Linked DNA regions of Paraglaciecola sp. L3A3. The protein of the gene in region 1 interacts with the protein of each later gene in a pairwise test. Links are inferred from orthologs where the notes say so. Each region holds a gene or a part of one and is shown on either strand. Other genes may lie near its edges. The genes, in order: GQR87_RS06310 and GQR87_RS00950.

Region 1 (11,740 bases):
GTCTAGAATATTTAATGGCCTTGATGGAAAGTGAAATCGACTTATTACAAGTTGAGAAAAAAATCCGTACTCGCGTCAAAAAACAAATGGAAAAAAGCCAACGAGAGTATTATTTGAATGAGCAAATGAAAGCTATTCAAAAAGAACTGGGTGAAGGTGAAGATTCAGTTGATGAATTTGAAGGATTAAATCAAAAGATTGTTGATGCCAAAATGCCTGCTGAAGCTGAGAAAAAAGCTACTGCAGAGCTAAATAAATTAAAAATGATGTCTCCTATGTCTGCTGAAGCAACAGTGGTCCGTAGTTATATAGAATGGCTAACAAATGTACCTTGGGTCAAACGCAGTGCGGTAAAGAAAAATTTAGCTTTGGCTGACGAAGTATTAAATTCAGACCATTATGGTTTAGATAAAGTGAAAGAACGCATTATCGAATATTTAGCTGTGCAACAAAGAGTTAAAAAACTTAAAGGGCCTATTTTATGTCTTGTAGGTCCTCCAGGTGTAGGTAAAACTTCATTAGGACAATCTATTGCTAAAGCCACAGGACGTAAATATGTTCGTATGGCCTTAGGGGGGGTTAGAGACGAAGCTGAAATTCGTGGTCATAGACGCACATACATTGGTTCTATGCCAGGTAAAATGATTCAGAAAATGGCGAAAGTTGGTGTCAAGAATCCACTTTTCTTACTTGATGAAATAGACAAAATGTCTTCAGATATGCGTGGAGATCCGTCTTCTGCATTGTTAGAAGTTTTGGATCCTGAGCAGAATAGTACTTTTAGTGATCACTATCTCGAAGTGGATTACGATTTATCTGATGTAATGTTTGTGGCTACTTCTAACAGTATGGATATTCCAGGACCTTTATTAGATAGAATGGAAGTAATTCGTTTATCCGGTTATACAGAAGACGAAAAACTGAATATTGCCACTCGACACCTAATGGAAAAACAAATATCTCGTAACGGTCTAAAAGGTGGCGAGTTAATTATCGAAGAGAGTGCCGTTATTGGCATTATTCGTTATTACACTCGGGAAGCGGGTGTCCGTAACTTGGAAAGAGAAATTTCTAAAATTTGCCGTAAGGCTGTGAAAAATATCTTATTAGACAAGTCCGTAAAACAAGTTGTTGTGAATCAAGATAACTTGAAAGAATATTTAGGAGTACAGCGTTTCGACTATGGTAAAGCCGATAAAGAAAATCAAATTGGTCAAGTTACCGGTTTAGCTTGGACTCAAGTCGGCGGTGAATTACTGACTATTGAAACCACATCAGTGGTAGGTAAAGGTAAAACAACATTTACCGGTTCTCTTGGTAATGTTATGCAGGAATCTATACAAACGGCTATGACTGTTGTACGTAGTCGCGCTGAAAAGTTACGTATTAATACAGATTTTCATGAAAAAAGAGATATTCATGTGCATGTGCCTGAAGGTGCAACTCCAAAAGATGGCCCGAGTGCGGGTATTGCCATGTGTACAGCACTGATTTCTACATTGACGGGTAATCCTGTTAGATGTGAAGTGGCCATGACAGGTGAAATTACATTAAGAGGTGAAGTATTGCCAATTGGTGGATTAAAAGAAAAATTATTGGCTGCTCATCGTGGTGGAATTAAGACAGTAATCATTCCAAAAGACAACGAAAGAGACTTAGAAGAGATCCCTGACAACGTAAAACAGGACTTAAATATCCATCCTGTGCAATGGATTGACGAGGTCTTAGTCTTGGCTTTAGCTGAAAATCCGGAGAAATTTACTCCAGTTAAGACAAATAAGTCTAAAAAATAAGCATTTTAAGGTTTTTTTTTCTGATTTTTTTAGTTTTAGGGCTTCACTATGTAAAAAGATATGGTAGCCTTTGTTCCAGATTCGCTTAAGGCCTTGTCGCAAAAGGGATTGAGACGACTCATAAATGTTACATTTTTGTAAGTTGCTTGAATTTATGTTTCAAGCTTGATATAACAATCCGGCTTCGCATGTTGCGAGTCATTAGTATAATAAATAACACATGAAGGGGTTCATATTTTGAATAAGTCAGAACTTATTGATTCTATCGCTGCAAGTGCAGACATTTCTAAAGCTGCTGCTGGTCGTGCATTAGACGCACTAACAACTGCAGTTACTACAGCACTTAAAGATGGTGATCAAGTTGCGTTAGTTGGCTTCGGAACATTCTCCGTACGTGAACGTGCTGCTCGTAGTGGTCGTAATCCACAAACTGGTGAAACTATTCAAATTTCAGCAGCTAAAGTACCTTCTTTCAAAGCTGGTAAAGCATTGAAAGACGCTTGTAACTAAGTATTAGTCGAGTTTTTTTTAAAAGGCGATGATTTCATCGCCTTTTGTTTTTGTGAAACAAAAGTTTTTTTATACCGTTGAAAGATTTACCAGAATTCCTCATTCGCTAAACACTTTTTATTTGATAATAAACATTCTTAATAATATTACTTGTTTAGTATATAATCTCGCCCGTTTACGGCAGAGGTAACCTCTCAGCTTATCGAATAACCGCTCATTTGGAGTTTGGACTTAAGTATGTTGGAAAGAATTAGAGAAGGATCACAAGGCGTTTGGGCCATGGGGATCTTAGGATTAGTGATATTAAGTTTTATGTTTGCTGGTGTAGGTAGCTACATCAACTCTTCGGGGGCAACAGTTGCGGCGAATGTTAATGGCGAAGAAATCACTCTTGATGAACTTGAAAAAGCTTATCAAAACGAACGAGCTCGTATGGAACAGCAATACGGCGATGCCTTTGCAACTTTAACCAGCGATGCTGGTTATTTACAAAACTTTAGAAAAGGTATACTTGATCGCTTAATTGGTGAAAAGCTAATGGATCAAGCGGCTGATAATCTAGGTTTACGTGTGAGTGATGAGCAGATCAAAAAAGCTATCGTCAGTATGAATGAATTTCAAATTGACGGGAAATTTGATAATGACAGATATTTGGCGATTTTACGCCAAGCAGGATATCAGCCTAGTACGTTTAGAGATTATATGCGTGTTGATATGGTACGCAGACAACTTTCTCAATCTTTGATTGGTAGCGAATTTGCGTTGTTAAATGAAGCTCAGTTTGCGCATATGATACAACAACAAACTCGTGACTTACGATATGTGACTGTACCTGCAAGTAAGTTTAATGACAAAGTTGAAGTTTCTGAAGAGCAAATATCGACATATTATCAGGCTAATATTAGTCAGTTCGATACTGAAGAAAAAGTCAGCCTAGCTTATGTTGAGTTAACGCTTGAAGATCTGATGTCTGATGTAGTGGTCACTGAACAAGAATTATCTGACTATTATCAACAGAATATTAATGACTACCGTACATCTGAAGAACGCCAGGCATCGCATATTTTATTTGAAAGTAGCGAAGATGATGACTCTGTACTTGCATTAGCTGAATCAGTTTTGGCTAAAGTGGAAGATGGTGGTGACTTTGCTGAATTGGCTAAAGAATATTCTTCTGATACTTTCAGTGCTGAAAACGGTGGTGATTTAGGTTGGTTCGGTAAAGGCATTATGGATCCGGCTTTTGAAGAAGCTGCCTTTGAACTAAATGCTGCTGGGGATGTGAGTTCTGTAGTTAAGAGTTCTTTTGGTTATCACATTATTAAGTTAACTGATGTTAAGCCTGAGGAAGTAACTGCATTTGAAGATGTAAAAGATGAAGTAACGACTAAAGTCAAAACCAGTAAAGCGGAAGAAGAGTTTTATGCACTTCAGTTACGTATTGCTGAAGTGGCTTTCGAAATGCCTGATTCTTTAGAAGAAGTAGCAGCGGTTGCCAACAAGTCTATTCAGACCACTGATTTATTTACTCGTGTTGCCCCTCCACAAGTTGTGGCTAATCCTAAAGTGGTAGCCAGTGCTTTCAGTGATGAGTTAATCGCTGAAGGTGTCAACAGTGAAGTACTTGAGTTAGGGACTAACCACATTATGGTCGTTAGAGTCGCATCTCATGAAGAAGAGAGAACCAAAGCCCTTGATGAAGTTAACCAGCAAATAAAGTCAACCCTTTTGGCTGAAGGGGCTCAGCAAGCTGCTCGAGATTGGATTTTAGATGTTAAAACTCAACTGGCTAATAATGAAGATATTACCGCTAAGCTCGATTCTATGGAGTTAAGTTGGGAAGATAAAACTGCCGTAACTCGCAATGAAGCTGGTGTTTCTAGAAGTATAATAGAAGCGACTTTTAAACTAGCTGAAAACAAAACTGAAGTAGTGGATTTGATAACTGGCGATGTAAGTTTAGTACAATTAATGAAAGTGAATGAAGGTGAAGCTGCCGATAGTATGCAAATAACAAGCATACAGACTCAACTTGCTTCACTTAAAACACAAAACCTATATTCAGCTGTGATCGAATCATTACGAGCTGAAGCGGATATCGAAATATTACAATAAGAAGTAATAGAAATTTGCACAATAAAAAAGAGCGTTATCGCTCTTTTTTATTGTCAGAAGATTATGCTCATTTGACGATATTTATCTTTGAGTTATCCACAGCACAACCGTATAGAACACTGCAATAACGGTCGAAAATGCCAATATGTAGATATACCCCTGTTTACCTTGACCTAGAGTATAGCCTTGTAATTTTAGATACGCAGTCCAAATTAAACATAAAGCTAGCGGAAATAAAAACAACATTCTTAGCACAAAACGCCTCGTGTATTTCTTTGGTTTGTTAATAAATAAAGTCTAACAGAAAAATATAGGCTTTGTATTGGTGAAGTAGTTCTTAGCAGATCAAGAATATGACCTGACTAACGCATTTCTAACATGGTGTTCACCGTTCTCGGTAATTTTGCCATAATCCTCGGTTTTATTAGTCTTTTGCCTATTTATTGCATATAATCCGCGCGAAATTTTTAATGACTCATTTGTCGATGGGTTAACTTAGTATTTATAATTGGAGTTAAAAAGATGGCTTTAGAACGCACTTTTTCTATCATTAAGCCTGATGCCGTTGCTAAAAACGTTATCGGTGCTATTTATAATCGTTTTGAATCTGCAGGTTTAAAAATTGTTGCTTCTAAAATGGTGCATTTAAGTAAAGAAAAAGCTGAAGGTTTTTATGCTGAACACAGTGAACGTCCATTTTTCGGTGCGTTAGTTTCTTTTATGACTTCTGGCCCTGTAATGGTTCAAGTGTTAGAAGGCGAAAATGCAGTATTAAAAAATCGTGAAATCATGGGAGCAACTAACCCAGCAGAAGCACTAGCCGGCACATTACGTGCAGACTATGCTGAATCAATTGATGAAAACGCTTGTCACGGTTCTGATGCTCCAGCATCAGCTGCACGTGAAATAGCATATTTCTTTTCTGATGAAGAAATTTGCCCACGCACACGCTAAGTAAAGCAGTACAATAAGTAAAAGGGAGCTTCGGCTCCCTTTTGTGTTATCAGCTATTTGAATTATTTACCAAGATAACTCTGCATTGACCCACTAATCGGTTAAAATGAATACAGTGTTTTCTGACCATTGAGGTTTATTGTGACGTCCAAAGAAGTATCGCCCAAAACTGCAAAAATAAATTTACTTGATTTTAATCGTGCAGGTCTACGTGCCTATTTTAGTGAAATAGGTGAGAAGCCATTTAGAGCAGACCAAGTCATGAAGTGGATTTATCAGCAAGGCATTTCTGATTTCGAACAAATGACAAATCTTAATAAAGTGCTTAGAGCTAAACTCATCGCTAACTGCGAAGTGAAAGCGCCAGAAATTGCTTACCAACAAAATGCGACTGATGGCACCATTAAGTTTGCTTTGCGCTTAGAAGGTGGTCAAGAGGTAGAAACTGTTTGGATCCCTGATGGAGACAGAGCCACCCTATGTGTCTCCTCTCAAGTGGGCTGCGCACTTGAATGCACTTTTTGTTCCACTGCGCAACAAGGGTTCAATCGCAATCTAAAAGTGTCAGAAATTATTGGCCAAGTTTGGCGAGTGGCGGTGACTATTGGTTTAAATAACGATACTGCTAGAAGACCGATTACGAATGTCGTCATGATGGGCATGGGTGAACCTTTACTCAATGTCAAAAATGTCGTTCCTGCTATGGATTTGATGATGGATGACTTAGCTTTTGGTTTATCGAAACGTCGCGTAACCCTTAGTACTTCTGGAGTGGTACCCGCTCTTGATAAATTAGCTGATCAAATAGATGTCGCCTTAGCCATTTCGTTACATGCTCCTGATAATGAACTGCGTAATGAATTAGTTCCGGTTAATAAAAAATATCCAATTGAAATGTTTTTGGCCAGTGTTCGTGGTTATTTGGCTAAGTCTAATGCCAACTCAGGCAAAGTCACAGTTGAGTATGTGATGTTAAATGGTGTGAATGACAGTACAGACCAAGCTCACCAGCTAGCGAAAGTACTATCAGGCACACCCTGTAAAATCAACCTGATCCCATTTAATCCTTACCCGGGGTCACCGTATACCTGTTCTAGCAATTCACGTATTGACCGTTTTGCTAAAGTCTTGATGGAATATGGTTTAGTGGTAGTGGTTCGTCGTACTCGTGGAGATGATATTGATGCTGCTTGTGGTCAATTAGTAGGCGATGTGGTGGATAGAACAAAAAGAATCATGAAAAAAAGGCTGAAAGGGGAAAATATCTCAGTAAAAATGGCACAATAGATTTTTTTATGAGACAGCTACTTTTTATGTTAAGAATAAATTGCACGTTATTATTTATCGGTATGCTATTTGTTGGTTGCGCAGGACAAAATGGTTTGTACTCTGTCTCAGATGATTTTGATCAAAATAAAGCTGCACAAAATAGAATTTCTTTAGGTTTAACTTATCTTAGAAATGGTAATTATAGCCAAGCCAAATTTAACTTAGACAAAGCATTAGAGTTTGCTCCTAGATCTGCAGATGTGAATTATGCGATGGCCTATTACTACCAAAGAGTAGAGGAAATTGACAAGGCTGAAAACGCTTATCAATTTGCTATGGACTTAGAGCCAAAAAATGCCGATATCATCAATAGTTATGGGGCATTTTTGTGCGAAAATGGTAACTACCCCAAAGCGAAAGAGTATTTTTTAAAAGCGGTGAATACTAGTAATTATATTTCTAGTGCTGAAACCTACGAAAATTTGGCAATTTGTAGCCGTAGTTTAGGTTATCCTGAAGATGCAATTGGTTATTTACGCAGCGCCGTTAACCATCAACCTGGTAGAAGTAATAGCTTATATCTTCTGGTAGAAGCGCTGATTGATACACAGCAATGGCAAGAAGCCCGTGATGTATTAAGACGCTACGAACGAATAGCTCAAGTTAGTCCCGAAAGTTTGTTAATGGCGATTAAAATTGAAAAAGGCAGTAACAATTACGCTGCTGCGAAAGACTATACCGATATGTTGGTTAAGGTGTATCCAACACATCCAGAGGTGATAGCCTTATTAAAAGCAAAAGATCCTGTGGCTATGCAACCTAAAAAAGTGCAGAAAGTTTTAAAAATACAAAAGCCAACTAGTGATAAGCCTTTGCCATTGGTCGACACTGTTTCAGCAGCAAAGCAAGAAAGTGTTACGAATAAAGCTGATGTTGTGATTGCAGAAAACACACAGTCCAATATAGAATCTGAGAACAAACTACAAGCTAGCTATCATATTGTTGCCAAAGGAGAAAATTTGTACCGAATTTCTCTTATGTATAATATAAAAATGCAACGTTTGGTAGAATGGAATAATTTATCCAAGGCCTCTGCTATATACAATGGCATGAAATTAAGCCTTGTATCCCCTAATTCTGACGAGTAATGTAATAATATGAGCGAAGAACAAGTACCAGACAAAGAAGTAGTCATTATTGGGCCCGGTGAGATTTTAAGAAAGGCGAGAGAGGCGGTTAATTTAACCCCAGATGATATCGCCTTAAAAATTCGTTTAAAAAAGACATTAATCGAAGAGCTTGAACAAGACAATTATGACATTAATATTTCGCTAACTTTTATTAAAGGTTACCTGAAGCTTTATGCTAAACAGGTTAATGTACCTGAAGCAGAAATTGTTGCTGCATTTGAAGCTTTAAATACTCAGAAAAAAGAGCCTGCAAAACTACAAAGTTTCTCTCGTCGCTTTAACCATCAAGCTAACGATGACAAATTAATGTTAGTCACTTATTTAATTGTGGCTGCCGTGATTGCTCTAGCTGTGGTTTGGTGGTTCCAACAAAGTGAAACTGAAATAAGTCTGTTTTCTGAAAATACTGTAACAATTGAGCAGGAAACCGATAACGTATCTTTAAAACCTTATTCTCAATCCAGCTCAACTGCAGAATTGACTGATGTCGAGTCAGAGATTTCTGTTGATGAATTAAGCTTGCCACCTGTCATTGAGCAAACTGAAGATACTATTACTGAACAAGTTGAAGCCGTTGGATCTAGCTTGGAGGATACACAGAATGACAATGGCGCCACTGTTTCCACAGAATTAACCAATACCCTTGATCCTATTGCAAGCCAAGTTCCGGTAACCGAAGCCCCTATTGAGTTAGTCTTTGAATTTTTAGACAACTGCTGGACTAATATATCGGATGCAACAGGTGAAGATATTGCCTACGGAGTAAAAACCAAAGGCAGGATCATGACTATCACGGGTATACCGCCTTTTGTTGTTACTTTAGGTGCGCCAGAAGTAGTGAAAATTTCTTATGATGGACAGCCTGTGGATATGTCATTCATAGTGCCAGGGCGCAGTGCCAAGTTCGAATTACCTTTATCTGAATAATCTAGAGTTAAAATATTACCATGTTTGCAGATTCTCCTATTAAACGTCGTGCCTCAAAACGCATATATGTAGGCAATGTTCCTATTGGTGATGGTGCGCCTATTGCCGTGCAATCTATGACCAACACTCTGACTACTGATGTTGCAGCAACTGTTGCCCAAATTAAAAGAATTCAAGCTGTGGGCGGTGATCTAGTAAGAGTCTCAGTGCCAACTATGGATGCAGCAGAAGCGTTTAAATTAATTAAACAACAAGTTAGCATTCCACTGATTGCAGATATTCATTTTGATTATCGTATCGCCCTAAAAGTGGCTGAGTACGGGGTTGATTGTTTACGTATTAACCCAGGCAATATTGGCTCTATGGAAAGAGTTAGAGCGGTCGTTGATTGTGCCCGTGATAAAAATATTCCAATTCGTATTGGGGTGAATGGTGGCTCTTTGGAAAAAGAAATTCAGGAAAAATACACTGAACCCACTCCAGCTGCTTTGGTTGAATCAGCTATGCGCCACGTGGATATTCTAGACAAGCTTAATTTTGATCAGTTTAAAGTCAGTGTTAAAGCTTCTGATGTTTTTTTAGCGGTAGGGGCATACCGAGAATTAGCTAAACAAATTGAACAACCCTTGCACTTAGGCATTACTGAAGCCGGCGGTATACGTGCTGGCGCAGTAAAAAGCTCTGTCGGTTTAGGTATGTTATTAGCCGAGGGCATAGGTGATACAATTCGTATTTCTTTGGCTGCCGATCCGGTGGAAGAAATCAAAGTGGGTTTTGATATTTTAAAATCCCTGAGAATTCGTTCTAGAGGCATTAATTTTATTGCTTGTCCAAGTTGCTCTCGTCAGGAATTTGATGTGATCAGTACAGTCAATGCATTAGAACAAAGATTAGAAGATTTATTAACACCCATGGATGTGTCGATTATTGGTTGTGTGGTGAATGGACCGGGAGAAGCTGAGGTTTCTGATTTAGGCTTAACCGGTGCTCGTAATATGAGTGGCTTTTATTTAGACGGTAAACGTCAGAAAGAACGATTATCTAATGATGATCTGGTTGATCAGTTAGAAAAACGGATCAGAGCCAAGGCCAGTCAGATTGATGCGGGCAATAAAATAGCCATTAAGCAGTTAAGTTAAGGCTTATGCTTATTTAGCTAGGTTATTTCCTAACCAGTGTTTTACGTTTTAGCACAAAGCCCCTATAATGCGGGGCTTTTTTTAATTATTGCAATAAGAGATTACAGTTAGTGTCGAAACAAATTCAGGCAATTCGCGGAATGAACGACTGCTTACCTACAGAAACAAGTCTGTGGCAGTACGTTGAATCCACTGCGCGCCAAGTCGTCGCCAGTTATGGTTATCAAGAAATACGTACCCCTATTGTTGAAAGTACCGACTTATTTAAACGGTCAATCGGTGAAGTCACTGACATAGTCGAAAAAGAAATGTATACCTTTGCCGATCGTAATGAGGATAGTTTAACTTTACGTCCAGAAGGTACTGCAAGTGTTGTCCGTGCGGGTAACGAACATGGTTTGTTATATAATCAGCAGCAACGTTTATGGTATATGGGACAAATGTTTAGGCATGAACGCCCACAAAAAGGTCGTTATCGTCAATTTCATCAGTTCGGGGTTGAGGTATTTGGTCTTGAAGGGCCAGATATAGATGCTGAAGTTATTTTATTAAGTGCCCGTTTGTGGAAAATGTTTGGTATTACTGAACATGTCACCTTAGAAATCAACTCTTTGGGTTCTGCTGAAGCAAGAGCTGCTTATAAAGAACAATTAGTGACCTTCTTAAAAACCAAACAAGCTGATTTAGATGAAGATAGTTTAAGACGTTTAGAGTCTAATCCCTTACGTGTTTTAGATAGTAAAAACCCACAAGTTCAAGCAGCCATAGTGGGGGCGCCTAAACTGATTGATTGTTTAGACGAAGACTCGACAAAACATTTTCAAGGTTTATGTGAACGATTAGACAAGTTAGGTATCCAATATCGAGTTAACCCGTCTTTGGTACGTGGTTTAGATTATTATAATCGTACTGTTTTTGAATGGGTAACCGACAGCCTTGGCTCTCAAGGGACTGTTTGTGCTGGTGGGCGTTATGATGGTTTAGTGCAACAGTTAGGCGGAAAAGGTACACAAGGCGTCGGTTTTGCAATGGGCTTGGAACGTTTAGTGCTAATGTTGCAAACCTTAGAGTTAGATAAAAATGTTGAACCCGCTGTAGATGTGTATATTACCGCTATGGATGAGTCAGTAGAACTTTATGCTCGGTTAATTAGTGAAGATTTACGAGATAATCTACCGCAATTAAGAATAATGAATCACTGCGGTGGTGGTAATTTTAAAAAACAAATGAAACGTGCAGATAATAGCGGTGCAAATATAGCGTTAATTATTGGCCAAAATGAATTTGAACAAGAACAAGTTGCAGTCAAATATTTGCGTGATCAACAAGCACAACAAACGATTGCTAAAAATGAACTAGTGGCGTTTGTTAGTAATTTATTTGCTAAATAAAACTGCAAAGTTAGATATTAATATTGAGTGTTACCAATATGGTAATCAAGTTGTAAGAGGAATAAACAATGGACCAGTTTGAAACTGAAGAACAACAAGTCGAAGCAATTAAACGCTTTTGGAAAGAAAATGGTACTGCGCTAATTGTTGGGGCTGTGTTAGGTCTTGGTGGTTTATATGGATGGCGTTATTACAATGACAGTCAAATTGAAACGAAAGAACAAGCTTCGATTGCATATGAAAAGGCTGCTTTAGAATTACTTAGCGATGACAAAGGTTTTAGTCAGGCCAAAAGTTATATCGATACTCACAGCGACACCGGGTACTCTTTGTTAATGGCTCTTGAGCTTGCTAAAAAAGCGATAGATAGTGAAGATTTATCTGAAGCTGCGAAACAATTAGAATTTGTAGTCTCTAACACTCAAGTATCTGCTGTTAAGTCAGTTGCACAA
Region 2 (17,230 bases), 1.3 Mb from region 1 along the record:
AATTGAGAGGGTTTACCCTAGTTGAGTTAGTAATAGGCTTAGTCGTCTTTGCTATTGCGATGACACTGTTTGTGTCATTAATGGCGCCTCAGGCTATTCGCAGTGTTGACCCTATATTCCAAGTACGGGCTACTGAATTGGCTCAGTCGCTCATGAACGAAATTGCCAGTAAACCCTTTGATGACAACTCTAGTCGAACAGGTGAAGTGTTGCGTTGTAATGAAGGTGGTAATCCATGTACGCAAAGTCAAGATTTAGGGCCGGATGAGAGTAGAGAGTTGTTTAATGATGTAGACGATTATCACGGTTTGTCGGCTTCTGGTACAGATTTCAAACAGAATGCAATGGGTAGCAATATAGCGCTCGATGGAGCCGACTTGTATGCTGGATTTAGTTTGGCGGTCACTGTATTTTATGACGACAACATGGATGGGGTAGATGATGCTATAGTGGGCGGTGGGAACTATGTGGGTAATACTAAATTTATCCAAGTGCGAGTGATTACTCCCAATGACGAAGAACTTATTTTTAGTACCTTCAGGAGCAATTATTAGTGGCTCTTGTCCTTCGTTCCTCAAATACCAAAGGTTTTACTCTTATAGAATTAATTACAGTCATTATTGTACTGGGTGTTGTGTCTATAGGTGTTTCGGGGGTCATTCGCTCTGGTATGGGAATTTATGCTGATGTTATTGAACGAGATCAAATATTAAGTGAAAGTCGCTTTGTGGTTGAAAGATTAAACCGTGAGTTACGACAGGCTATTCCAAATAGTGCACGAATTAAATCTAACGGAAGCAATAGTATTCAATGTATCGAGTTTGTACCGGCACTTTGGACCAGTTTTTATACTTCCTTATCTGTTTACCCTGAAATTACCACAGCAGCTACAATAGTCGAGTTTGCCGATAATCCTGCTGGTTTTCAATTATCCACTTCAGACACTGATTATGCTTTTGTTTACCCTACCAGTAACGATGATATTTATAATTCTGCTAATAACAAAAAACATGAGGTTCTAAGCTGCACCGATACAGATGATAATGACTGTAGCACTGCTAATTCTGCTGAACATACAGCCAGTTTGACTTTATCAGGTACATTTGCCGATTATTCTCCTGCATCAAGATTATATTTTGCGCGCTATGCTGTCAGTTATTGTGCCCACAATACTGGAGAAATAAGACGCCACCAAACTGGCATTGATTTGGAGCAAACAGCTTATTCATCAGGAGGCATATTAATGGCAACTGGTTTAGTTAATGAACTGACTGATGACGATGAATTACCTTTTAAAATAGTCGGCCCTAGTCTGACTAGAAACGGTTTAGTCAATTTGTTATTAGCTTTTGAGCGGAATGAAGAAATAGTCAATTATAATATTGAGGTACATATCCCTAATGTACCTTAACCTATTTAAATCCCCTTACAGTATTAAAAACCAACAAGGTAGCATGTTGGTGATAGCCTTATTTGTGATTATTGTATTTGGCTTATTAGCGGTCACTATGACTCGGTTATTATCATCATCCTCAGAAACCGTTATTTATGAAGTATTAGGCCAACGAGCATTAAATGCTGCAAGAACTGGAGTGGAATGTAGCTTAGCGGCTAAATATCCCATATCGGGTGCCAGCGCATATTGTGTTCATTCAGTACCAATGGAAGGATTGTTAGGATTAAATAATTGTAGTTATACAGTGACTTCTAATGATGTTGCAGTAACAGATAATGGAACCATTTATAATTATTCAAAATTCATTAGTACTGGTCGTTGTGAAGCTGGAAATTATATAGTGACTCGTGAGGTTTATGTTGATGCTATGGAATAAATTTAGGCCTCTCCTGTCTAGCTCCTTATCTATAATTCTGGCTTTGATCTTGTGCTTTGTCTGTAGAATTGGATTTTCAGCAGAATTAGTTGCTTTTTATGAATTTGAACAAGACACATGGAGCAATTCGGCTAGCGTTTTAGACTCAACAGCGAACAGTAAGCATGGCTCACCTCTTGGCTCTATTGCCCCTTATTTTGACAATTTAGAGCAGAAATCTTGTTCCGCATTAACTGTCGGTTTTAATAATTCAAATAGTGAAATTAACGCTGTCGATACTGGCGTCAATATTAACGACTTGGGAAATAATGGCACGATTTCTTTTTGGTATAAAAGCAATGAAGATTGGTCTGGAGGCGGGGATAGGCAGTTACTTGATGCTAGTTTAGGGAGCCCTGATAATAAGTATTTCTTTCTTGTATTACGTTCTAATGGTTCATTAAGGTTTGGTCTCGAATACAATGGCGATGATGATTTGTATTCTACCACTGAGACTTATGCCTTTGCTGCTGATGAATGGGTGCATATTGCGGTCACATGGGATCCTATAAATGCCGCGTTACAACTATATATTAATGGTCAAAAGGCCAGTACAACTGATTATATTGAAACCCCAGGTGGTAGTACATTAGATGGGATGGGGACATTGTTTATCGGGGATAATCGTTCTACTTACGCGGTAAATGGTTCAAGCGCTAATTCTGCAAATGGTTCATTTGACGATGTGAGAATTTACAATTTTGTACAAGATAAAACGGCTATAGATTCAGACATGCAGGATGTATCTATTTGTATAAAAGATTTACTCGCTGAGTACCGCTTTGAAGAAGATTATTGGGATGGGACGGTTGATGAAGTTTTAGACAGTTCGGGCAACGATTATCATGGTGTTGTGACTAATAATTCCACAGCTAAATTTTCGTCACCTGCTTTACCAGGAAAATTAGGGACTTGTGGTTACGCAAGTCAAAATGATGGCTCAATACAAGTGACAGGTTTGCCTTTAGATACAATTACCGATGGCAGCAAAACAACCGTTACTTTCTGGATGAACTGGGATGGGACTGAAAGTTCAATGCCTATTGGCTGGAATGGTCATGATATTTGGATAGTTGGTGGCTCCATAGGATTTAATACCGGCAGTAGCGATGTATATGGCATTTCAAGTGCTGGCTTAGCTAATACGTGGCATCATTTCACAGTTGAATTTACTAACGGTAGTGTAACCGATAATCGTATATACCTAGACGGCGTAGAACAAACGTTAACTCAACGTCAGGGTACTCCGAATTTAAGTCAAGCTTACGTAGACAACACGCTACGGATTGGCGGTTGGTCAAACGATAGGAACTATGACTTTCATGGGCTAATTGATGAAGTGCGTGTATATGAAAGTGATTTAACCACAACTCAAATCGAACTTATTATGAATGAGCGACATGCGTGCCCTACCAAACCCATTGCCGAATATCGTTTTGATGAACTTCTGTATAACGATTTAGATGATGTAGTAGTTGATAGTGTTGGAGGCGCAAACGGTCAAGCCTTATCCGCTACAGTAGTTGAAGGTAAGGTATGTAATGCGGTGGACTTGACAGCCACTGGGATAGAAGATTACTTAATTTTAGATGAAAATGTTTTAACTGGGCAAACTGACTTTACCTTGTCGGTTTGGGCCAAAACAGATAAACAAAGCCATCAAAGTATATTGTCGGGTGCAGGAGCCAAGAATAATGAATTAATTATGTGGTTTCTCGATAATGATAGCTTTAGGCCCCATTTAAAAGATGAGAACAATGGTGATGTATCCATCGCACCTATAGATGATGATAATTGGCATCATTTAGTTTGGACTCGCGAGGGGGATCAAAGTTGTATTTATCAAGACAAAATTTTTAGAGGATGTGTTACCCAATTAACAGGCACTCTTGATATTCAGAGTTTAATTGTAGGCCAAGAGCAAGACAGTATCGGTGGGGGATTTGATGCCTCGCAAGCTTTTGACGGCTTGTTGGATGAATTTATGGTGTATAACCAAGCCATGAATCAAAGTGAAATTACTGCTCTTTATGACAATCAAGCTGCAGGCCTTAATGCCGATGGTAGTGCAAGAGTATGTCCAGCTCCAGCGAGTTTATTAGTGGAGTATCGTTTTGAAGAAAGTAGCTGGGATGGTACTGCTGACGAAATTTTAGATTATTCGGGTAATGATTTTCATGCTCAAGTCAATCATAACTCGGTACCCGCAACGGCAACACCGGCCTTAGTGGGTAAGTTGGGTACCTGTGGATATGCTAGCCAAAACGATGGAGCCATACAGGTAACAGGTTTACCCTTAGATACCTTGACCGATGGGGTTAAAACCAGTGTTACTTTTTGGATGAACTGGGATGGCACCAATAGTGTTATGCCTGTTGGTTGGAGGTCGCATGATATTTGGATGGTTGGTGGTTCTATGGGGTTTAATACCGGTACTGGGGATCTATATGGGATTTCTAGTGCCGATCTAGCCAATGGTTGGCACCATGTTGTAGTTGAATTTACTAATGGTAGTGTCACAAATAACCGTATTTACATAGATGGTATTGAGCAAGTACTCACTCAACGACAAGGTACACCTACAAAAAGTCGAACTTATATCGATAGTGAATTTCGTATCGGTGGTTGGGCAGCTAATGCTGGATATGATTTTCACGGTTTAATCGATGAAGTTCGGATATATCAAGGTGTTTTAACAACTACAGATGTTCATACTATTATGGATGAACGACACAGTTGCCCTGTTCCCGATCATTATGAAATACAGCACAATGGACAAGGACTGACTTGTGAGGCTGAATCCATGACGATCAAGGCTTGTGCGAATGAAAGCTGTGATACCTTGTATAGTAATGAAACCACAATCAACCTGTCGCCACTTGGCTGGTCGCAAGATTCTTTAGTATTTACTGGGCAGATGACAACTAGCTTAAGCGTCACAAATGCAAGTACGATTACTATGGAAAAAACTAGTGCTAATCCAGATGCACCTTTACGTTGTTTTAATGGTGGCACTGAAACCTGTGAAATAGAGTTTGTCGATTCCGCTTTTGTGTTTTTTGGAAATACAGAAGGAGATTTATTACCCGATCAATTAGCAGAAACAAATTTCCTCAATGTAAACCTGCGTGCAGTAGAAAAGGACACCTCTACTGGTTCTTGTAAAGTAGCATTAATAGGTACCACCAACATAACGTTAGGTTACGACTGCATAAACCCAACAGAAGATAAATGTATCACTCCTTTTTCTGGTATTGCCATTGCCGGAGATGGCACTGGAGAATCAACAGGCGTGTATCCATTAACCTTTGATTCTAATGGTCATGCCGAACTTACTGGCCTAAGTTATGCCGATGCTGGCAGATTGCAGTTGAGTGCTGAAAGTAGTGCTGGTGGTTCAATTTTAAAAGGTTCAGCAACTGTTGATGTCTATCCTAGCTACTTAAAATTAAGCATAACTGACGGAGCATTATTATATACAGGCGCCGGCGATACTGACTTATACAGAGCAGGCTTAGGTTTTAGTTATACAATTGGTGCTTACGGCGAAAATGATAATTTATTGCCAAATTATCAAGCAGAAAATTTAGCACTAAAAGTCATCAGGGATTATCCTATTGTTGCTGACACAGTAGACGGTAATTTTAAATACAAAGATGGGGGGACAGTGACAAGTGCAACTGGCAGCCCTAGTTTTTATAGCGTTAGCGGAGTTGGGTTTACTGATGGCAAATATACTTATGAAACGGCCTATTATAGCGAAACCGGTCGTATTACTTTAGATGTTGAAGACTCAGATTATTTGGCTAACACAATTGCTTCTGAGTCTAGTTTAAGCCTAGGCACCTTTATTCCAGCCTATTACTCAGTGAGCGAAGAGGCAGGAGCTTCAGCTCCTGCTTTGCAAAATACTCATGTTAATGTAAGTAGTAGTAATTTTACTTATCTAGGGCAGGCTATATCATTTTCCAAAGAATCGACTTTATTGATTACCCCTAAAAATGCACTAGACCAAGTCACAAAAAATTATATTTATGGCGGTTGGAACTACGCACCGACTCTAACGGATTTAAAAACCGCTGCTAAATTGAGTTTTACTGATACTAGTAGTTATGTGGGAAGTTCTCAGGTCGTCCATCAAAATGCGCCCATAATGACTACAGTGGCAGCAGAATTTGCTCAGCGTATAGAACTGTTTGATACTCAGGTAACATATAATAAGGTTGATTCTAGTAATCTGATGTATGGTCCTGTTGACCCTTTTGATGCAAAGTTAAATATTAATTTTTTAGCGCCATTTTTTACTGACGAAAATGGAATTTGTTATCGTCAAAATTATGCAGATAGCAGTTGTGATGGTTATTATTTTAATGATGTGGAAGGAGCTAACCTGCGTTTTGGGCGTTTAGCATTGCATAGTAATTACGGCCCTGAAACTGAAGCACTTCAAGTGCCATTAATAGCTGAGTATTATCAAGGTGGGAAATGGTTAACAAATATCGATGATAATCAGACTGCGATTAATTTTGATGAAGCTACTGGGCATTTAATTTTGAAACCTTTAGGCAGTGTTGATTTGACCGATGACCTTAATAATATTTCTAGCGATGGCATTTTGCTGTTGGGGGAAGCTGATAAAATTGGAGATTTAATTTTTAATGGCCCTAATTCGCAAGGCGAAGTCTTATTACAGTTAAATACGCTGTTGGCGCCAACAACTTGGCCTGAATATTTAAATTACGACTGGAATGGAGATAAAGTCATTTGTAATTTAGCGACGTGTCCTGATGGTCCTGACTCTGGTTCTGCTGCAGACGAGACGGATTATCCTAATGCAACTATCAGTTTTGGCTTATTTAGAGGCAATGATCGTATTATTCAGTGGCGAGAGGTGTTTAACTAAGCTTAGAGTAAAGGGGAACCTAGTAAATAAATCAACTTTGCATGTCTAACATGCTTGCGCTTTTTGTTATAACTCAATAGCATAGGCTGACAAAGTTGTGAGTTGGCAGGCTATCGCCTGTTTTGTATCATAACAATAAAAATAGTTGCCATTAGGCAATCAGTTTGGAACCCAATAATGAACCGTATAGCTCAACTGACTTTTATCGTTGCCCTTTCTTTTAGCCAATTTATTTTGGCTGCTTCAGTTTCTGATATTGAACAAAAAATTTCTAGCAAACAATCCGAATATGACAATTACAACAGTAATTTAGATGCTGAAATAGGTGTTGCAGGATCTTTAGAAAGAGAATTGGCTGAATTAAGACAAAATGTCACTTTGGCAGAAGCTGATCGGCAATCAGCTTTGATAGAAATGAATATTCAGTACGAAAAAGTCATTGATAATCCTGATCTAGATATTACCCCTGTGCGTGCAACATACGCAAAAGCGGTAAGAACTCACAAAGCAATTAAAGATGCGATTACAAGTAAATACAATGAATGGCAAACTAAATTACAAGATATTGAGCAAATGCAGGTGTCTAAACATAGCTTGCTAAATACCATTGAAGGGCTGAAAGAGCAATTACATGGCGCCCGTATAGATCGTTTGTACCAAGAGTTTAATCGAAACGAAGCTGTAGTTGTTAGCCATAAAATTGCATGTGATAAAGATGAAACCTTATCTAAATGTACTGAACGAGGTAAATCATTAGCTAAGCAGAAAGCATCAAAACGCTTTTTGGATAGTGTTTACGATAGTTTAAGTGAAGCAGAACAAGCCAAAAAAAGAAGACAAACGACAGACGCTTCAGTTCAAGTTTTACGTAGTGAAGTGGCTGATAGCAACTTTAGTGGTCAAGGTAACTATAACGTTAAGATGAATTTGCAATTGCAAGGCAACTTGAAGCGTTCAGAAGGGTGTGAATTATTAGGTTTAGATAAACGTTATTGTGCCAATGTTAAACGTTCTAAAAATGTTAAAATTTCTGCTGCACCCCCTATACTAGTGACCGACGAGTCTGTTATGTATGAATTAACAGTACGCTCAAATGTGTTTGATGACGAAGTATTTATTAATGGAGTCAGTTATGGCTCAACTAAGTTACAAATCATGTTACCTACTGGTGAACATGAAGTGGAAGTAGTGAAACGTGGGTATGAGCCGAGTCGTCAACAAATTACCTTAAACGAGTCAAAAACTCTTAGGGTTGAATTGGATAGAGCGCAATATCGTTTTAGTAAAGGTGAGCGTATTCAAGATATTTTAGCCGGTGACATTCCAGGACCCAATTTAGTGGTAGTGCCAGCAGGTAATTTCCGTATGGGTGACATCACAGGGTTAGGTTTAGCTAACGAAAGGCCAGTACAAACTAAAAATTTAACACAATCATTTGGTATCAGTGAAACTGAAGTCAGTGTGAAAGAGTTTGAGATATTTGTGAATGCCACAAGTTATGTGACAGACGCTGAAAAAGATAAAGGTTGTGCATCTTACCAAGAAGGAAAAGCGGTGTGGGAAGACAACCGTAATTGGCGTAGTCCTGGTTTTATGCAAAATGAAACTAGTCCTGTAGTTTGTGTGAGTTTAAAGGATGCTCAGGCATATGTTGATTGGATTTCTAAAGCAAGTAGCCACGCATATAAATTGCCAACAGAAGTCCGTTGGGAATATGCCGCTAGAGCCGGTAAAGAAACAGATTACTGGTGGGGTGTAGGCGTAGATACTGATAATGCCAACTGTGGTTGGTGTGGTAGCCAATGGTCTAATGTTAGTACTGCTCCAGTGGGCTCATTTGAACGTAATGACTTTGGTTTGTTTGATACAGTAGGTAACGTTTGGGAATGGACTGTTAGCGATAAAAACGCGAGTAGAGCGGTAGTTCGAGGTGGAGCTTGGAATTTTGCCCCTCGATTAGCTCGGGCGTCAACTCGAATGGAGTTAGATGGTAGCTTCCGTTCAAACTATATTGGTTTTAGAGTAGTAAGAGAACAGTAAATTTATACATAAATTATGTACAAATAAAAATCCCGACTTATTGTCGGGATTTTTTTGTTTGCATATTTTAGGGCAATCCGAATTAGCAAGTATCATAGCAAGACGACTAAATTACTATGCACTCAAAATGATCTAGTGGCTTTATAATTTAGCTATACGGTCATTTATTTACTTAGATTGGTATTACTAACAAAAAAAGTGCCAAAACTGCATTTATTATCATCTTGTTGAACCTCAACCCTTGCTGAAATCTAGGTGCGTTGGTAAAGTTAGCGGATATTTATAAATTACCAACCAGGATTCGGTTTTTCCATGTTTAAGAAGCTTCGGGGAATGTTCTCTAATGATTTGTCCATCGACCTCGGTACAGCAAACACTCTGATTTATATTAAAGATCAGGGAATTGTTCTTAATGAGCCTTCAGTTGTTGCTATTCGTCAAGAGCGAGCCGGTGGACCTAAAAGTGTTGCCGCAGTGGGTCGTGAAGCGAAACAAATGTTGGGTAGAACACCAGGTAACATAAAAGCGATAAGACCTATGAAAGATGGTGTTATTGCAGATTTTTATGTGACTGAAAAAATGTTACAGCATTTTATCAAACAAGTTCATGATAATAATTTTTTACGTCCTAGCCCTAGAGTGCTGGTATGTGTACCTTGTGGTTCAACCCAAGTTGAACGTAGGGCGATTCGCGAATCTGCTCTAGGAGCTGGAGCTCGTGAAGTTTATCTAATTGATGAGCCAATGGCTGCCGCTATTGGAGCGGGCTTACCTGTTTCAGAAGCCACAGGTTCAATGGTAGTAGATATAGGTGGTGGTACCACTGAAGTCGCTATTATTTCATTAAACGGTATTGTTTATTCGTCTTCAGTACGGATCGGTGGTGATAAGTTTGATGAAGCCATCATTTCATATATTCGTCGTAATTTTGGTTCACTTATCGGTGAAGCGACAGCAGAGCGAATTAAGCATGAAATTGGTGCTGCCTATCCTGGTGAAGAAGTGAAAGAAATCGAAGTGCGTGGCCGTAATTTGGCCGAAGGTGTTCCTCGTGGATTTACCCTTAATAGCAACGAAATTTTAGAAGCTTTACAAGAACCGTTAACCGGTATTGTCTCTGCAGTTATGGTTGCTTTAGAGCAATCCCCGCCGGAATTAGCATCTGATATCTCTGAACGAGGCATGGTGTTAACAGGTGGTGGCGCATTATTGAAAGATTTAGATCGTTTGTTGATGGAAGAAACCGGCATTCCTGTTGTAATTGCTGATGATCCTCTAACTTGTGTGGCAAAAGGTGGTGGTAAAGCTTTTGAAATGATCGATATGCACGGTGGCGATCTTTTCAGTTACGAGTAATTGGAAGAAATTTAATATAGTAAGTGAGGCAGCTTTAAGCTGCCTTCAGGCAAACGTACATGAATCTAATGTTTTCTAGAGGTCCCTCTCTACAAAGTCGCCTAGCTCTAGGGTTGTTATTGTCGGTAGCCTTGATCTTGTTTGATCATAAATTCAATGGATTCGGTACAACCCGCGTTTACCTTAATTCTTTGGTGAGTCCATTACAATATTTAGCCAATTTACCCGGCGAAATGTTGAATGCTAGTGCCAATCGCTTGGTCTCTCAGGAACGACTAATAGAAGAAAATGCTAAATTGACTCATGATGCAGTGTTAATGAGTGAGCAGTTGCAACGTTTTACTTTTTTACAGCAAGAAAATGTGCGTTTACGTCGTTTGTTAAACTCTCCTGTGAAAAATGGCACTAAAAAATCAGTTGCTGAATTAATGGCGGTGGATAACAATCCTTACAGTCATCAGATAGTGATAAATAAAGGAGCAATAAACGGCGTTTTTGAAGGACAACCTGTGTTGGATGATAATGGTGTGGTGGGGCAAATCATGCAAGTAAGTTCAACTAATAGTCGGGTGTTATTACTAGCGGATGTCACTCATTCTATTCCTGTTCGAGTTGCACGTAATAATGTACGCTTAGTCGTTTCAGGTTCTGGCAGTTTACGTGAATTATTTATACCTCATGTCCCTCACAGTAGCGATCTAAAAGTGGGGGATTTATTAATATCATCTGGGTTAGGCAATGTATTTCCCGAGGGATATCCAGTGGCGAAAGTTAGTTCAATTATTCGTGATGAAAGCCGACCTTTTGCTCAGGTGACGGCTGTTCCTGTGGCACAACTGGACAGGTTAAAGTATTTATTATTACTCTGGCCTAGTGAAGATTTAACTAAAGAGGCCCTAGCAGAATGAGTTTCCGTAACTATTCTATAGCGCTGAGTCTTATGATTGCCCTGGTGTTACAGATAACACCTATGCCAGCAATAGTTGATCTTTATCGACCTGATTGGGTCATGTTAGTACTGAGTTATTGGGTTTTAGCGTTACCTAACCGAGCGAATGTAGGTGTGGCCTTAGTTGCCGGCTTATTCTTAGATATTCTGGTTGGTACTAGCATGGGAGTACATAGTTTTGCTCTGTGTTTAACCACATATGTTCTGGCTGCCAATTATCAAAGGTTACGAAATTATTCGGTTTGGCAACAATCTATTGTGATTGGATTGCTTAATGCTTTATATAACTTAGTTATCTTTTGGTTATTACATTTATTAACAGATATCTACTTTCTATTTGATTACTTATGGCCTGTAGCAAGTGCTATGGTAATTTGGCCTTGGCTCTTTTGGTTATTACGTAGAATTCGTCGTCAGTTAAGATTACATTAAATATGCTTATTTTAGCATCTCAGTCCCCTCGTCGAGTTGAGTTACTTAAGCAACTTGGTGCTAATTTCATCCAGTGTTCAGTCAACATTGATGAAACTCCAATAATAAATGAAAATCCGAAATCGTATGTTCTTAGAATGGCCAAAGAAAAAGCCCTTACAGGTTTTACTAGAGCTAAAGATAAAACGGCTTGGGTTCTGGGGGCGGATACCAGTGTTGTATTTGAAGGTACTATATTAGGTAAACCGGAAAACAAATCGGCTGCTCACAATATGCTGAAGTTACTGGCTAATAACACCCATCAAGTCTATACCGCAGTGTCTATAACAGGAAATAAACAACAAAAAACGATATTAGTTGAAACTCAAGTGCAATTTGCTCCTCTAACCAATAGTCAGATCGATTGGTATTGGACTACTGGTGAGCCACAAGATAAGGCTGGAAGTTATGGTATACAAGGTTTAGGCGGACAATTTGTGAAACAAATTAGTGGTAGCTATAGTGCAGTAGTAGGCTTACCTTTATATGAAACAAAGTCATTATTAATGGAATTTGGAGTACTGAATGAGTGCTGAATTATTAATTAATGTTACACCGTCTGAATCTAGAGTGGCATTAATCGAAAATGGAATTTTGCAAGAAATTCATATTGAAAGACATACCAAGCGTGGTTTAGTAGGTAATATTTATCGAGGCAAAGTCAGTCGAGTTTTACCTGGTATGCAGGCGGCGTTTGTCGATATCGGTCTAGACAAAGCGGCCTTTTTACATGCATCGGATATTGCTATACATAGTGAAATAGAAGAAGAAATTAATTCTAATCATATTGAAAAGCAAGATATACGAGAGTTAGTCAGAGACGGTCAGAACATTGTTGTACAAGTAGTAAAAGATCAAATAGGCACAAAAGGTGCGAGATTAACTACTGACATAACTATTCCCTCTCGATATCTGGTGTTTATGCCTAGTGTAGAACATGTAGGTGTGTCGCAAAGAATTGAAGATGAAGCAGAAAGAGAGCGTTTAAAAGGGCTAGTTCAAGACTTTTGTAGCGAAAATGGCGGTTTTATTTTACGCACAGCCGCTGAAGGAGTGAAAGCCCAAGAGCTGACACAAGACGCAGATTTTCTAAGGCGCTTGTGGGATAAAATACGTTCAAGAATGAAAAATAAATCTCATATTTTGTACGAAGATTTACCTTTAGCTAGACGGGTTTTACGAGATTTTGTGGGGACCGAACTTGATAGAATACGTATCGATTCGAAGTTGTCCTTTAATGAATTACAACAATTCACTAAAGAATACGCTCCCGAGCTAAATAAGTTATTGGAATATTACCCAGGTGATAGACCTATTTTTGATCTGTATGACGTTGAAAATGAAGCTCAACGTTCATTAGAAAGACGAGTTGATTTAAAATCTGGTGGCTATTTGATCATAGATCAAACTGAAGCTATGACTACAATTGATATTAATACTGGGGCATTTGTTGGGCATCGAAATTTAGAAGAAACCATTTTTAATACCAACATTGAAGCGACTCAAGCTATTGCTAGACAGCTTAGGTTACGTAATTTGGGTGGCATGATATTAATCGACTTTATTGATATGTCGGATGCCGACCATAAAAGACGTGTAATGCACAGCTTAGAGGTCGCATCTAGTAAAGATCGAGCTAAAATTAATATTCATGGCTTTACTCAACTGGGTTTAATTGAAATGACCCGCAAACGTACCCGTGAAAGTTTAGAGCATATTTTGTGTGGTGAGTGCCCGGTTTGTAAAGGTAGAGGGTCAGTCAAAACAGTTGAGACTGTTTGTTTCGAAATCATGCGTGAAATTGTTCGAGTTAACCGCGCTTACGATGCAGATAAATTTGTAGTATATGCCTCACCAGCAGTAGTTGAAGCACTGTTAGGTGAAGAATCTCATATGTTGGCTGAGTTAGAAATGTTTGTCACTAAACAAATTAAAGTACATACAGAAGCTTTATATAGCCAAGATAAATTTGATGTAGTTATGATGTAAATGACACAAATGAGAATATAAATAACGTGAAAAAAGAGTCGAAGTCAGCGTCATTTTATGTCGCCTATGTGATCAAAAAGCTTTGGGCCCTTGTTGCCTTGAGCTTAGTTGTGATTGCGGTGACTTTAAGTGTCGTGCGTTATTCTTTGCCTTACATGAATGAACAAAAACACTATTTAGAAGATTGGTTATCTGCACAAGTCGGCACACAAATTGTTATTGGTGAAATTACTGCTAAATGGCAAGGGGTAGGGCCTGCTATTGTACTTCGTGATGTGCAACTTGCCAATAATGATAAGTTACCTATAAAGCTGAGTATTGCTGAAACCGCCATCGAAGTGGATTTTTGGGAATCGATACTTGCCAAGCAAATACAGTCGAATAAATTCGATCTAAATGGATTAGAGCTAACCATAGATCTGGCTTCAATAGAACAAGAAGAAGCAGAAGCTCCAATTATTGATGCTCTCGAAGAATTATTTTTACAACAACTACAGTTATTCTCAATTAGTAACAGCAAAATTATTATTGATACTCCTCATGATCAACAAGTTGTCGTTATTGACCAAGTGTCTTGGGTCAACAAAGGTTTACATCATCAAGGTGTTGGTCAATTACAGATTGAAGATATAGCCAAAAATTCTGCATCTTTTATTCTGGATTTACATGGTGATGAGAAAGAGCTGACCGGCACTTTCTTTGCTAAAGGAGAAGAAGTCGATTTATCTCCTTGGGTAGAACAATGGTTGGTGACACCTCATGAGTTAGTAGAAAGCCGTGGCAGTTTTGTGATGTGGGCAACGATCGGACAGCAAAGTGTGCAGTCTATCCAATTAGATTTATCTAATAGCCGTTTTAAATGGAATACCACTCAAGGTGAAGTTACTGCAGCAGTTTTAGGTGGGCAAATTAGTGCTAATCCTCAACAAGCTAACTGGTTATTTAATTTGGATAACCTGACCCTGCAAATTAATGATCAGGTTGTCGTCACAAACTGGTTAGGTAAGCTTGATAAAACTGGTTCTCTGGTAATTCAAAATAAGCATAGTGTCAGTCTTGCGCCTATATTAACTTTATCGCCTTTATTACTTGACGGTGCTGCAGTCGCATTTATCAACAGTCTGCAACCTGAAGCCAAACTTAATACTTTTGTGATGAGTCGTTCTGTCAGTGGTGAGCTTGCGATTAAAGCGGCATTGACTGATATTCAATGGCAACAAACATCTATGTTACCTAGGATGCAGGGACTTAATGCCGACTTGAACTGGTTTAATAATGAAGGCAAATTGGCTGTTAAAAGTAAAGCTGGCACTTTAGTAATAGATAAGCTATTAACCCATGATATTGAGTACCAACGATTTTTTGCTGACTTTTATTTCCAGACTGGGCAGCAAGGCTTTTCAATATCATCTGAGAATGCACTATTTAAAAGTGATTTAGTGAGTTTTAGTCCCAGTTTATTCTACGACAGTGAGAGTGACTTTTTATCTTTTAGCGCAAAACTAGATGCGATAGATGTTACCAATTTGCCAAAATTATACCCAATAGAATTAATGGGGCAAGAAACCAGAGCTTACCTGATTGAGTCATTAAATAGCGGTACTATTTCCAGTGGCGATATACTCTGGCATGGAGAATTAAGTTCATTTCCATTTGAGCAAAATCAGGGGGTTTTTCAAGTTGGACTTGAGGTGAAGAATGGAGATTTTAAATTTTCACCTGACTGGCCTGCACTGACCGAACTTGATGTTTCAGTTTTGTTTGAAAATCAAAGTTTATCGTTAGCTAGTACTAAAGGAAAATTATTAGATGTAGATCTAACAGAGTTAGCGGCAAATATTCCCACTTTAAGTCATGCTGCTGTTTTAACTATTGAGGCGAAAGCACAAGCACAAGGGCCGCAAGTTACCGAACTGATGTTGCAGTCTAGTTTGGCTGACACTTTAGGCCTAACGTTACAAAAGGTTCAAGTAAGAGGCGCTCTGCGTACAGATTTAAATTTGCATATTCCTTTAACGGGTAAAGGTGTGGTGGTAGAAGGTCAAGCGTACTTATCAAAAAATCAAGTCTCGATTGTCGATCTCGGCCTAACATTAGAAAAAGCTAAAGGTAAGATACAATTTGTTAATGATGAAATTAATTTCAAAGGTCTTAACGCTTTATTATTACAGCAAAAAGTGGCCGTAGACTTTTCTGGTTCGCAACAAGAGCAAGGATATCAAACAGATATTAAAGTGAATGGCGACTGGCAAATAACACCCTTATTAGAAAAAAATTATCCTGATGTAATGCCATATTTATCTGGGCAAAGTGTATGGAGCGCCCAAGTTGCATTAACTCTTCTGACTAACGGTTACGTTTATAATGCTGAGATTACGACTAATTTAAAAGATTTAGTTTCAACCCTACCCACACCATTTGCAAAGAATAGCGGGCGGTTATTACCCTTGAAGGTTAGTAGTCAAGGAAACCAACAAGCATCATCGGTTAAAGTTACCTTAGGAGATGAAGTACAGTTTAACGGTAATTTGCCCCATCAAGATATGCAATTTTCTAGAGCTCATTTAGATATAGGTGAAACTGATTTGGTGGGCATGGGCTTAGGTTTTAGTATTTCAGCAAATTTACCTGAGTTAGATATTAGCCAATGGTATCAGGTAATTGGCAGCATAATTACCGAAGAAACACAGCAAGGTACTCCTTTATTAGAAGCTCCAAAACGAATTTTTCTCGATGCAGACAATGTCTTGTTTGCTGGGCAAAAGTTAACTGATTTTAACATGGTGGCCAAAAATACTAGTGATGCTTGGTTATTAGATGTCAATGCTAAGCAGGCCCGTATGGAAGTGGTCATATATAAAGATTGGTTGAGTAAAGGGATCAACGTTAATGCTGATTATATTCAGTTAACTGAATGGCAAACTAATGACTCAGAAAATGAAAATCTATTTGTGCCAGAACGTGAGTCTATGCCGCCTATTAGCTTCTCTTGTGCTCGTTGTAGCTACTTAGATAGTCAACTTGGGAAAATAGACATTAACCTCTCCAGATCAAGTACAGGTATGAAAATTGACAATGTTAGATTGAATAATGGTGATGGTTTATTCAATGGCACAGGCGATTGGTTTTTAATCAAAGGGAAAAGTAGCACACGTCTAAAAGGTGAGTTTAGTAGTTCTGACTTTGGTGCTTTTCTTAAAGGCTTTAATTTTGACTCAGGGATTAAAGATTCTGAAGCATCTTCTAAGTTTGATTTAAGTTGGCAAAACGCGCCATACGAATTTAATTTTGAGTCTTTGAATGGCGCGGTTGATTGGCACTTAAGTGATGGTTATCTAACAGAAGTAACAGATAAAGGTTCTCGCATATTTAGTTTATTAAGTCTTGAATCTTTAGTCAGGAAATTAACTTTAGATTTTAGGGATGTATTCGCCAAAGGCTTCTTTTACGATAAAATTGATGGCAGTTTTCAAGTGAAAAATGGTGTTGCTGATACACGGGATACTGTAGTCGACGGTGGAGCAGGCGAAATTACTATGAGGGGATATACAGATCTCACCGCCAAACAGCTTAACTATCACATAGAGTTTGCTCCTAAAGTGACTTCGAGCTTACCTGTGATAGTTGCGTGGATGGTCAACCCTGCTACGG

What was found.
Region 2: the proteins of GQR87_RS06310 (region 1) and GQR87_RS00950 interact in binary tests that used the Escherichia coli proteins (3 or more experiments, as listed by UniProt). The link is inferred for Paraglaciecola sp. L3A3 from one-to-one orthologs.

What each region holds. Positions count from the first base shown.
Region 1 is NZ_CP047023.1:1,512,302-1,524,041, forward strand. What follows is about bases 6,898-9,778. They hold GQR87_RS06310 (RodZ domain-containing protein), read left to right. Parts: upstream 6,898-7,798; coding sequence 7,799-8,758; downstream 8,759-9,778. Other genes in these bases: pilW (type IV pilus biogenesis/stability protein PilW), read left to right, coding at 6,898-7,789; ispG (flavodoxin-dependent (E)-4-hydroxy-3-methylbut-2-enyl-diphosphate synthase), read left to right, coding at 8,779-9,778. Also shown: lon (endopeptidase La), read left to right, coding at 1-1,793; GQR87_RS06285 (HU family DNA-binding protein), read left to right, coding at 2,031-2,303; GQR87_RS06290 (SurA N-terminal domain-containing protein), read left to right, coding at 2,541-4,418; ndk (nucleoside-diphosphate kinase), read left to right, coding at 4,941-5,372; GQR87_RS06300 (bifunctional tRNA (adenosine(37)-C2)-methyltransferase TrmG/ribosomal RNA large subunit methyltransferase RlmN), read left to right, coding at 5,514-6,659; more of pilW, read left to right, coding at 6,686-6,897; more of ispG, read left to right, coding at 9,779-9,897; hisS (histidine--tRNA ligase), read left to right, coding at 10,008-11,288; GQR87_RS06325 (tetratricopeptide repeat protein), read left to right, coding at 11,357-11,740.
Region 2 is NZ_CP047023.1:217,373-234,602, forward strand. What follows is about bases 8,207-11,148. They hold GQR87_RS00950 (rod shape-determining protein), read left to right. Parts: upstream 8,207-9,126; coding sequence 9,127-10,170; downstream 10,171-11,148. Other genes in these bases: GQR87_RS00945 (formylglycine-generating enzyme family protein), read left to right, coding at 8,207-8,814; mreC (rod shape-determining protein MreC), read left to right, coding at 10,230-11,078; mreD (rod shape-determining protein MreD), read left to right, coding at 11,075-11,148. In the rest of the region: GQR87_RS00920 (type II secretion system protein), read left to right, coding at 1-1; GQR87_RS00925 (prepilin-type N-terminal cleavage/methylation domain-containing protein), read left to right, coding at 1-554; GQR87_RS00930 (PilW family protein), read left to right, coding at 554-1,411; GQR87_RS00935 (MSHA biogenesis protein MshP), read left to right, coding at 1,401-1,832; GQR87_RS00940 (LamG domain-containing protein), read left to right, coding at 1,882-6,774; more of GQR87_RS00945, read left to right, coding at 6,952-8,206; more of mreD, read left to right, coding at 11,149-11,551; GQR87_RS00965 (nucleoside triphosphate pyrophosphatase), read left to right, coding at 11,554-12,126; rng (ribonuclease G), read left to right, coding at 12,116-13,579; GQR87_RS00975 (YhdP family protein), read left to right, coding at 13,606-17,230. UniProt on the Escherichia coli protein: Forms membrane-associated dynamic filaments that are essential for cell shape determination. Acts by regulating cell wall synthesis and cell elongation, and thus cell shape.